Regions from separate parts of the Virgibacillus salidurans genome, predicted to be linked through region 3. Evidence: riboswitches for the same ligand, from Rfam matches in the RefSeq annotation. Region 3 holds a riboswitch; each other region holds the start of a gene.
What was found. Region 3 has a riboswitch for cobalamin ahead of KFZ58_RS17955 (ribonucleoside-diphosphate reductase subunit alpha). Riboswitches for the same ligand answer to the same signal wherever they lie in the genome.
Positions count from the first base shown of each region.

Region 1: it holds a riboswitch for cobalamin, as region 3 does, so the genes downstream of both, KFZ58_RS02145 (acyl-CoA thioesterase) here and KFZ58_RS17955 (ribonucleoside-diphosphate reductase subunit alpha) in region 3, are expected to answer to the same signal.
Region 2: it holds a riboswitch for cobalamin, as region 3 does, so the genes downstream of both, KFZ58_RS01260 (ABC transporter substrate-binding protein) here and KFZ58_RS17955 (ribonucleoside-diphosphate reductase subunit alpha) in region 3, are expected to answer to the same signal.

Region 1 is NZ_CP074373.1:389,351-392,634, forward strand. It holds gene KFZ58_RS02135 (hypothetical protein) at 1-161, opposite strand, end outside; gene KFZ58_RS02140 (macrolide 2'-phosphotransferase) at 354-1,256, shown strand; cobalamin riboswitch at 1,341-1,527, shown strand; gene KFZ58_RS02145 (acyl-CoA thioesterase) at 1,649-2,119, shown strand; gene KFZ58_RS02150 (M20 family metallopeptidase) at 2,176-3,284, shown strand, end outside.
Region 2 is NZ_CP074373.1:219,992-223,275, reverse strand. It holds gene KFZ58_RS01265 (FecCD family ABC transporter permease) at 1-951, opposite strand, end outside; gene KFZ58_RS01260 (ABC transporter substrate-binding protein) at 911-1,921, opposite strand; cobalamin riboswitch at 2,055-2,239, opposite strand; gene KFZ58_RS01255 (hypothetical protein) at 2,464-2,631, opposite strand; gene KFZ58_RS01250 (ECF transporter S component) at 2,628-3,119, opposite strand; gene KFZ58_RS01245 (S9 family peptidase) at 3,148-3,284, opposite strand, start outside.
Region 3 is NZ_CP074373.1:3,604,611-3,607,894, reverse strand. It holds gene gltC (glutamate biosynthesis transcriptional regulator GltC) at 24-929, shown strand; cobalamin riboswitch at 1,029-1,212, shown strand; gene KFZ58_RS17955 (ribonucleoside-diphosphate reductase subunit alpha) at 1,320-3,284, shown strand, end outside.

The sequences.
Region 1 (3,284 bases), 610 kb from region 3:
GGGTTTTTAGGTCTTTTTCTCCCAAAACTATAGACTTCTGAGAAGTTGGGATCAATAGATATGGATGCATGATTATACAGTTTCCTTGTATATAGTTTTATCATTTTTGTGAATAATGTTCCTGTATCTGTCAATAGTATATACACCTTTTGCTCATTCATCAAAATCTCTCCTAAAAATAACATCATACTACTACTATATAAGCGAAAACATAAGAAATACTTAACGGTATCATTAAGAAAACCTTAAGAATTCGGTTAAATATGAGAGGGAGTTTTAATAAAAAATCCTTTAATAAACCAATATATGTGATAGTATTTCCTTAAAAGGAAGCTAAAAAGGAAGTGTAACTCATGACGCTATCAGAGGAAGAAGTTATAGAAAAAGCGAAGAAACATGGATTGAAATTAAGGCAGGATTCACTAAAATATAATGAATCTGGGCTTGATTTCCAAGTGGTGTTTGCAATAAATATTGAAGGAGAACACTGGGTTCTCCGTTTTCCAAGACGCAAAGATGTAATTGCTAAAGCTAATAAGGAAAAAGAAATACTGGATTTCGTGGAGCCTCGAATACCTATGCAGACACCAAACTGGGTTGTTTTTTCAGAAGAACTTATTGCATATAGGCTATTAGATGGTATACCGGCCGGCACAATTGATCCGGAAGCAAAAGCATACGTATGGGAAATCGATGAGAAGAATGTTCCTGAGCTATTTCATGAAACGCTTGGAAGTTCAATGGCGGCATTGCATCAAGTTAGTCATGAAGACGCAAAACAAGCGGGATTATCTGTGCAAACCCCTGAGGAAATAAGAATATCTATGAAAGAAAGAATGAAAGAGGTAAAAACTGCATTTGGTGTGGATGAAGAGCTATGGGATCGCTGGCAAACATGGCTTGCTAATGATTCGCTTTGGCCAAAACAGACAGCACTCATTCACGGGGATTTACATGCTGGACATATTTTAATTAATAAAAATGCTCGAGTTACTGGTTTCATTGACTGGACAGAAACACGTGTTGATGATCCTTCAAATGATTTTGTAGCACATTTAGCAGTTTTTGGGGAAGAGGCTTTAAAAAAATTAATTCAAGCATATGAAAATGCTGGTGGTTATGTATGGTCATCGATGTTCGATCACATTGTTGAGCTTCAGGCTGCAAATCCTGTTGCCATTGCTGAATTTGCGATGATATCTGGTTTGGAGGAATATAGGGAGATGGCTAAACAGACACTTGGAGTGGGAAAGTAATTTAAAGTTTGAAACCTTCAAAAGTAACACTACCTCCGAAAAAACCACAGAACAATACAATAAATAGTGGTATACTAGATATAACTAAATATTTTGCCTTATGGTGACTTTGATTAAAAAGTTGAAAAGGGAAGTTGGTTCGATTCCAACGCGGTCCCGCCACTGTGATGAGGAGAACTCTTTTTGTGTCCACTGTTTCTGTAATGAAATGGGAAGGGAGAAGGGTTTGATGATTCTTAGCCAGGAGACCTGCCATAAGGAAGAACATTTAAATCCTACGGGAGATAGGAAGGTGTTGCGAGAATTAATTTCATGTAAATGAAGCTTTTTTGTTCGCATTTTAACATCTTCTAAGATAGAGGATGTTTTTTAATTTCTCGGGAGGCAAGATTATGGAAAAAATAGCAATTCAAGAATCGAAAACCGTTCAGACTCGATTAGTACTTCCACCGGATACGAACCACTTGGATACAATATTTGGCGGTAAAGTGCTTGCTTATATCGATGAAATTGCAGCATTAACAGCAATGAAGCATGCAAAAAGCGCTGTAGTGACAGCGTCCATTGATTCTGTTGACTTTCTTTCAGCAGCGAAAGTAGGAGATTCCCTGAGGTTAGAAGCATATGTGACATATACAGGGACAAGTTCTATGGAAGTGTTTGTAAAAGTCACCGCACATGATTTAATAAAAAATGAGGAAAGATTAACAACAGAATCTTTTCTGACAATGGTTGCTGTAAACGAACAAGGCAGTCCCGTTCCAGTACCAAACGTATATCCTGAAAGCGAGGAGGAAAAACAGTTACATAGAACCGCGCCTTCAAGAAAAGAAAACCGAAAAAGGCGGGCTGCTATTAGATAAATGATAGAAGGTGTATAATTAATATGTAGGGAATGATAACGAAAGGAGCAATAAACATGAAAGATCAGTTAATGAAAATGCTGGAAGATCGAAAAGATGAGATGATCGACATTCGCCGTTATTTGCATGAGAATCCGGAGCTTTCTTTTGAAGAAGAGAAAACAGCCCAGTATATTGTTGATTTTTATAAAAATAAAGATGTGGAAATTCAAACAAATGTGGGAAATGGTTATGGTATTATTGTCACAATCAAAGGAGATAAACCGGGGAAAACGATTGGTCTAAGAGCAGATTTTGACGCACTGCCGATCGTTGAAGAGGCGGTCGTTCCTTTTAAATCAAAAAATGAAGGGGTTATGCATGCGTGCGGCCACGATGGTCATACAGCTTACTTACTGATTCTCGCTGACTGTCTTATTCAACTGAAATCCTCGCTTTCAGGTACAATTAAAATTATACATCAACACGCAGAGGAAACGCCACCAGGCGGAGCAAAAAGTATTGTGAATTCAGGGGCACTTGATGATGTGGATAATGTTTTTGGCGTTCATTTATTTCCAACAGATCCTGCTGGAACAGTCGGATACAGAAGCGGGTATACAATGGCCGGGAGATCTTATTTTAAACTGGCGATTCAAGGGAAGGGCGGACATGGGTCTTCCCCGCATATGGCAAACGATGCGATTGTCGCGGGATCCCATTTTGTTACGGCAGCTCAAACGATCATTAGCCGTCGCTTAAATCCTTTTGAAATGGGCGTTGTTACGATTGGTTCATTTGACGGAAAAGGAAGCTTCAACGTAATCAAAGATCGTATTGAGCTTGAGGGGGACATCCGATATATGAATAGTGAAACACAAGAACGGATTGATAAAGAGCTTCACCGTATTGTTGCTGGAATTGAAGAAGAATTTGGTGTGGAGTGCGAGCTCACATACAAAGACGATTATCCAGTCTTATATAATGATCCTGAAGCTACAGAAGTTGTCAAATCTAGTTTGGAAATTATGGACGACCCTGACATTAAGGAAGTTAAAGAATATCCAAAATTCTCAGGTTCAGAGGACTTCGCATACTATGCAGATAAGATTCCAAGCACGTTCTTCTTTATTGGCTGTAAACCAAAAGGGGTAGAAGATCCGTACTTTAATCACCATCCCAAATT
Region 2 (3,284 bases), 450 kb from region 3:
CAACAGATCTGTCAGCATTAAAAATCCTGCACCGGTTAAAATGGAGAGTGGCAAGAGGTGAACATGATCCGGTCCCCACAGGCGTCTAGTTAAATGCGGAATCACCAAACCAACAAAACCTATTGCCCCGGAAACCGCCACCGCCGCACCAGTCAGTATCGACCCGGCAACCAAAATGATTAATTTCCGTTTTTGGACATCGACACCTAGATGCTGTGCCCGTTCTTCTCCAAATGACATCGCATTTAACTCTCTTGTGTTGATAAGCAGCAAAAGGGCTCCAATAATGAAGAATGGAATAATAATACCAACATAGCTCCATCCCCGCATCGACACACTACCAAGCAGCCAGCCCATGATTTGCTGCAGTTGGTCACCTGTAAAAGCAATGATAAGGGAGATAAATGCACCTAAAAAAGAACTAAAAATAATCCCCGTTAAAATAATCGTCTCCACCCGCATCGTCCGGTCCACTCTTCTAGCGAAAAATAACACAGATAAAATAGTCAATAAGGCTGTCGTAATACTTAAAACCGGCAGCGTATAAAGTCCAAGGAATGGAATAGAAATATTAAAAAACAATGTCGCAACTGCCCCAACAGAAGCACCTGAAGAAACTCCCAAGATATATGGATCCGCCAGTGGGTTTCGCAGTAAGCCTTGAAAGGCCGCTCCTGCAATGGCAAGAGAGGCTCCAACTAACCCTGCCAAAATCACTCTGGGCAGGCGAATTTGAAAAACAATATTTCTATATGTCTCATCGACCTGTTCAGCTATCGGTAAGTGAAAAATCTGTGCACCGAGAATTGTGATAATTTCTGAAACAGGAACGGACACACTACCAACCGATATAGCGGTCAGCATGGAAATGATTAAAAATACGAGTGCCATTATATAGGCAACTACATATTTACTCCGCTTCAAAATATTCCGGATAAACAACTTCAGCAATCTCCTCTGCACCCTCAACTAAGCGTGGGCCCGGACGACTTACAATGTCAGAATGTATGTCATAAACATCTTCATTTTCAACAGCAGTCACGGAGCCCCAACCGTCACGACTTACTACTTGTTCTACCGGATTATCCGAATAATGCCCGTATGTCGTTATAATAACATCAGGATCCAGCCCTACAATGGACTCCGGATCGATTGGCACCCAGCCATCCAGTTCTTCAGCAGCATTATCTGCATCAACAACCTCTAGGAGTGAATCGAAAAATGTGTTTTGTCCTGCAGTAAAAATATCCGGTGCCGGTGATACTTCAAAAAAGACCGATTTGCGTTCCTCTTCAGGAATTTCCTCTGCCGTTTCACTTAAGTTTGCAAATCCTTCTTCCATATTGTCGACGATTTCATCTGCTTCTTCCTGCGTTCCTGTAACTTGTCCGATTTGGTCAATGGCTTCATAGGTTCCTTCAATATCCTGTGCATCATTTACAACAAATACATTGATGCCGGAAGCACGAATCTGTTGCAGTCCTTCCTGAGAGGATTCCGCACTGGATCCATGAGCAAGAACGAGGTCTGGATCCAAACTAAGGATTACTTCGATGTTCATTTCTAAACCACCTATTCTTTCTTTTTCCTGCACTTCTTCCGGATAATTATCATGGTCTGAGACACCAACGATTTCATCCTCCAGCCCAAGCGCAAATGCGATTTCTGTATTGCTTGGAATCACCGAAACAATACGCTCCGGTTTTTCATCTATGGTCACTTCATTATCAAGCGCATCTGTGATCGTTAACGGAAATGCTCCTTCTTCTGATTCCTCTGTGCCCTCTGATTCTTCCGTTTGTTCTGTTTGTTCGGCACTGTCATCTGAAATTTGCGAATCATCTTCGGATTCAGAGCCACAGCCGATTAAAAGACCAAATGTAAGTATTAATACAAATAAAAATGATAAAATCTTTTTCACGTTCGTACCCCCTTATAGTATTTGTATAAACTAAAAAAACATCTTCACGAGAAATGAAGATGGATATGTAAAAGGGCAGCCAACAAATAAAATAAACCTGTCCCATTACACCCTCCTATTCCTCGTAGGTTTGGTGCGCGTCCGGTTACAGGCAGGTCTCCTGGCTTATGATCATCGCTTACTGTCCTTCCCATACATCGAATGCACAGTGGTCATTACAGCTAGCTCACATATACAGTGGCGGGACCGCGTTGGATTTTCACCAACTTCCCTATTATAATTTCTGAAGTCGAAATCACCTGAAGCCTTAAACTATTAATTTTTTCACAACTTAAGTATACATAGTTCTACAGGATTTGTCATTACTTTTAGTTCAAGGAAGCACGGGTTCTGATGGGAGAGAGGATCCTCAACTACTCTCCTCAGCCCAAATATTAACTATACTCTACACCTCTCTTCACCCGTTTATAATACAGCAGGGCTTTGACCATAAACGTGCCAAATTCAGCGACTAGAATAGTCATTTATTATCGCTAAACTGGTTAAAATTCAAAGTCCTTAGAAGAAAATGATTCAAGAAGATCTGAAGTTGGCATGCCAAATCCCTGCCTATATTCTTCTCTAATTTCTTGTATCATCTTTTTAATTTCGGGGTTTATTTCTACTTCCTTACTAATAGTTGTTTTTTCTTTTTCACTAAAGTATCTCATCCCCTCACTTCTCCCTTATAATAATATCTCTGAAATCCAAACAAACGCGGAATAGCTATATAAGCTATAGTTATATTTAATAGAGAGCCTATGAATAACGAAGGTAGCATTGCAATATAAAATGCAATATCAAATAAGAATATAAATGGTAATGGGGCGATCAAGGCATTACCGAACAAGAATAACACTCCAGCTAAAACCTTTTGTTCTTTTTGAAAAAGTATAGCAAACAGTGAAACAAGCAAAGCCATTTCTATCGCAATAATTAAGTGTAGGATTCCGAGTGGCATTCCCCCAATAAGCGCTGAAAGCAAATGGCCGAAAGCCCCGACCATAGCTCCGGCTCCCGCCCCAAAGAAAGCCGCTGCTAATAAAGCCGGGAAAACATCCAATGCTACACTTCCAATCACTGCAGGTACCTTAATAGCCGCGCCTACTGCAGATAGACTTATAAATAAGGCTAGTAAACTCATTTTTCTAACATTCATTTTCAGATTTCCTTTCTCAATATCTATCCTATCCCTGATGCTTCTCCAAAAAGTCCAGCATCAAACTGTACACCTTAATCTCATTTTCTCTTTTCGAAAAGCCATGCCCCTCGTCTTCCAGCACGAGATATTCCACATCGCGGCCTTTTTCTTCAAGTTTAGCGA
Region 3 (3,284 bases):
TAATGGACAAAGAGGTGAGTGTTATGGAACTGAAACAGATTAAATATTTCATTGAGGTTGCAAAGCAAGAACATGTGACAAGGGCGGCTGATACCCTGCATGTAGCACAATCTGCGGTTAGCCGGCAAATTTTTAACCTGGAGGCAGAACTTGGTGTTGATTTATTTATACGTGAGGGGAGGAACGTCCGTTTAACTTCGATCGGAAAGGTATTCTTAGACCGGATGGAAAATGCCATTCATGTTATTGACGATGTTTCTCAAATTATTGAAGAGTACACAGATCCGGAGATGGGGACGATCCATATTGGGTTTCCCAGCAGTGTAGCGAGTTATATTCTGCCAACAGCGATTTCTGCATTTCGGGAGCGCTACCCGAATGTGAAGTTTAAATTAAATCAAGAATCCTATTATGAACTAAAACAGGCCGTCATCAAGGGTGAAATCAATATGGCATTACTGGGACCTGTCCCGGTAAAGGAAAAGAAATTAGAGGGTACAATCCTTTTTTCGGAAAATATGGCAGCATTATTGCCGGCAAGTCACCCGCTTGCAGGATCCGATTCCCTGCATTTGAATGAATTAAGAGATGACTCCTTTGTATTGTTTCCGGAAAACTTTGTCCTGCGCAATATTACGATTGATGCATGCAGGCAACTTGGATTTGAACCGAACGTTTCCTTTGAGGGCAAGGATATTGATGCCATAAAAGGATTGGTCTCTGCAGGGCTCGGAGTATCTCTCATACCGGAGATAACACTCGTTGATAATTTGCCCCGTGCAACGGTGAAGATGCCGATTACTACACCAAATGTCACCAGAACGGTAGGAGTTATCGTGCCGTCAGATCGTCAATTACTTCCAACAGAAAAATTATTCTATCAATTTTTAAAAGAATTCTTCGTGCGTCTTGAGCAGTTTCAGAGTTAATCCGGGGAAAAAACAGGTAAAAAATCATTGCATTCTATTAGACTGTATGCTAGAGTTGGATACAACATATAGAGAATAAATTAGTTAAGTATAACCATATATAGTATTTTGAGCTACGGTGATAGTAATTGCTGTCTGAAAAGGGAATCCAGTTCAAAGCTGGAACTGCCCCCGCAACTGTACGTGTGGACGATGAGGGATAACCACTGTATTTTAACATACGGGAAGGACTCTAGGAGGTAGAAGCACAAGTCAGGAGACCTGCCATAGCTTGACAGTATCATTTCTCCGGGGTGAGGGAAAGGTGAAGCGGCATTATTTGTGTTGTTATTTACCGTTCATCCCATGAGGTGAGCGGTTTTTTAATTTATAACAAAGGGGAATTTATTCATGATCACAGTAGCAACAGCAAATCAGGAGCATATCATTCAAAAGATCGACCGCGCGGCGGAAAATTTATCTATCAACACAGAAAAATACAAAGAAAAATCACTACGAGCAATTCAGTCGAATGCTGCGCCGGAAAAAATGGCGGAAGTTCTAATCAAAAATGCACTCGAAAACATCGACGAGGTAAGTACCGAGTGGACCTATCTCGCAAGCCGGATTTATTTGCAGGAACTCTACCGCCAAGCAGGAGAGAACCGGCAGTATGATCCCGCGATTCGGTATGGAAATTTTTATACACTTATCCACACACTTACGCACAAAGGGATCTATTCGGAGGCCATACTGGACAAATATACAAAAGAGGAAATCGATCGCCTCGCCGAATATATTGAATCGGATCGTGATCTGCTTTTCAATTATTTAGGTTTATATTCCATCGCAACAAGATATCTCGCAACCGATCACGGGAAAAATACATATGAACTGCCACAGGAGCGCTGGATGATTATTGCGATGTATCTCATGCAGGATGAACCTAAGTCTGAGCGGACCGGTCTTGTTACCGAAGCATATTGGGCACTCAGCAACCTATACATGACAGTCGCAACACCCACATTAACAAATGCTGGAAAAACGCATGGCCAACTCTCCAGCTGCTTCATAGATACCGTCGACGACAGCCTGCAATCGATCTATGACAGTAATACCGATATTGCCAAACTATCGAAAAACGGCGGCGGCATTGGCGTTTACATGGGTAAAATTCGCAGCCGCGGCAGTGCGATCAAAGGATTTCAAGGGATGTCCAGCGGCGTTGTTCCATGGATTAAACAGCTGAATAATACAGCAGTGAGTGTGGATCAGCTTGGGACGAGAAAAGGTGCGATCGCAATTTATTTGGATGTGTGGCATAAGGATATCGAACCCTTTCTTGATTTAAAATTAAATAACGGGGACGATCGAATGCGCGCCCATGATATTTTTACAGGGGTTACGCTGCCGGACTACTTTATGGAAAAAGTGGAGAATCGCGAGGATTGGTATTTATTTGATCCACATGAAGTGAGACAAGTGATGGGCTATTCGCTGGAAGACTTTTATGATGAGGAAAGAGGAGACGGGGTGTGGCGCAGGAAATACGAGGAATGTGTTCAGTCCGAGCTGCTTTCGAAAAGAAGCGTCTCCGCAATTGATATCATGAAACGGATTATGAAGTCACAGCTCGAATCAGGCACACCATTCATGTTTTACCGTGATGAGGTGAACCGGCAGAACAGCAATCCGCATAATGGCATGATTTATTGTTCTAATTTATGTACGGAAATCACACAAAACCAGTCACCAAGTGAGTTTGTCGAAGAATTTATTGAAAATGAAGATACGATTGTTAAAAAATACAAGACAGGTGACTATGTTGTTTGTAACTTGAGCTCCATTAACCTCGGAAAAGCTGTACCGGATGATGTACTGGAACGGTTGATTAAAATTCAGGTACGCATGCTGGATAATGTGATTGACATTAACACATTGCCGATAAAACAAACGCAGTTAACCAATCATAAATACCGTGCAATCGGGCTTGGAACCTTTGGTTGGCATCACTTGTTAGCCCTGAAGGATATAAAATGGGAAACAGAGGAATCGGTCACATTTGCCGATGAATTGTATGAAAAAATTGCTTATTTGACGATAAAAAACAGCATGGAATTAAGTAAGGAAAAAGGAAGTTATCCTGCGTTTGAAGGCAGCAAGTGGAGTGATGGAACTTACTTTAAGCAAAAAGGCTACACGGATGATAAGTGGATGGCGTTAAAAGGGGAAGTAGAAGCAAATGGGATGCGTAATGGGTATTTAATGGCAGTGGCACCTAACTCAAGCACCTCTATGATTGCAGGGTCAACAGCAAGTATCGATCCAATTTTTAAGCCTTTTTACAATGAGGAAAAGAAGGATTTTAAAATACCA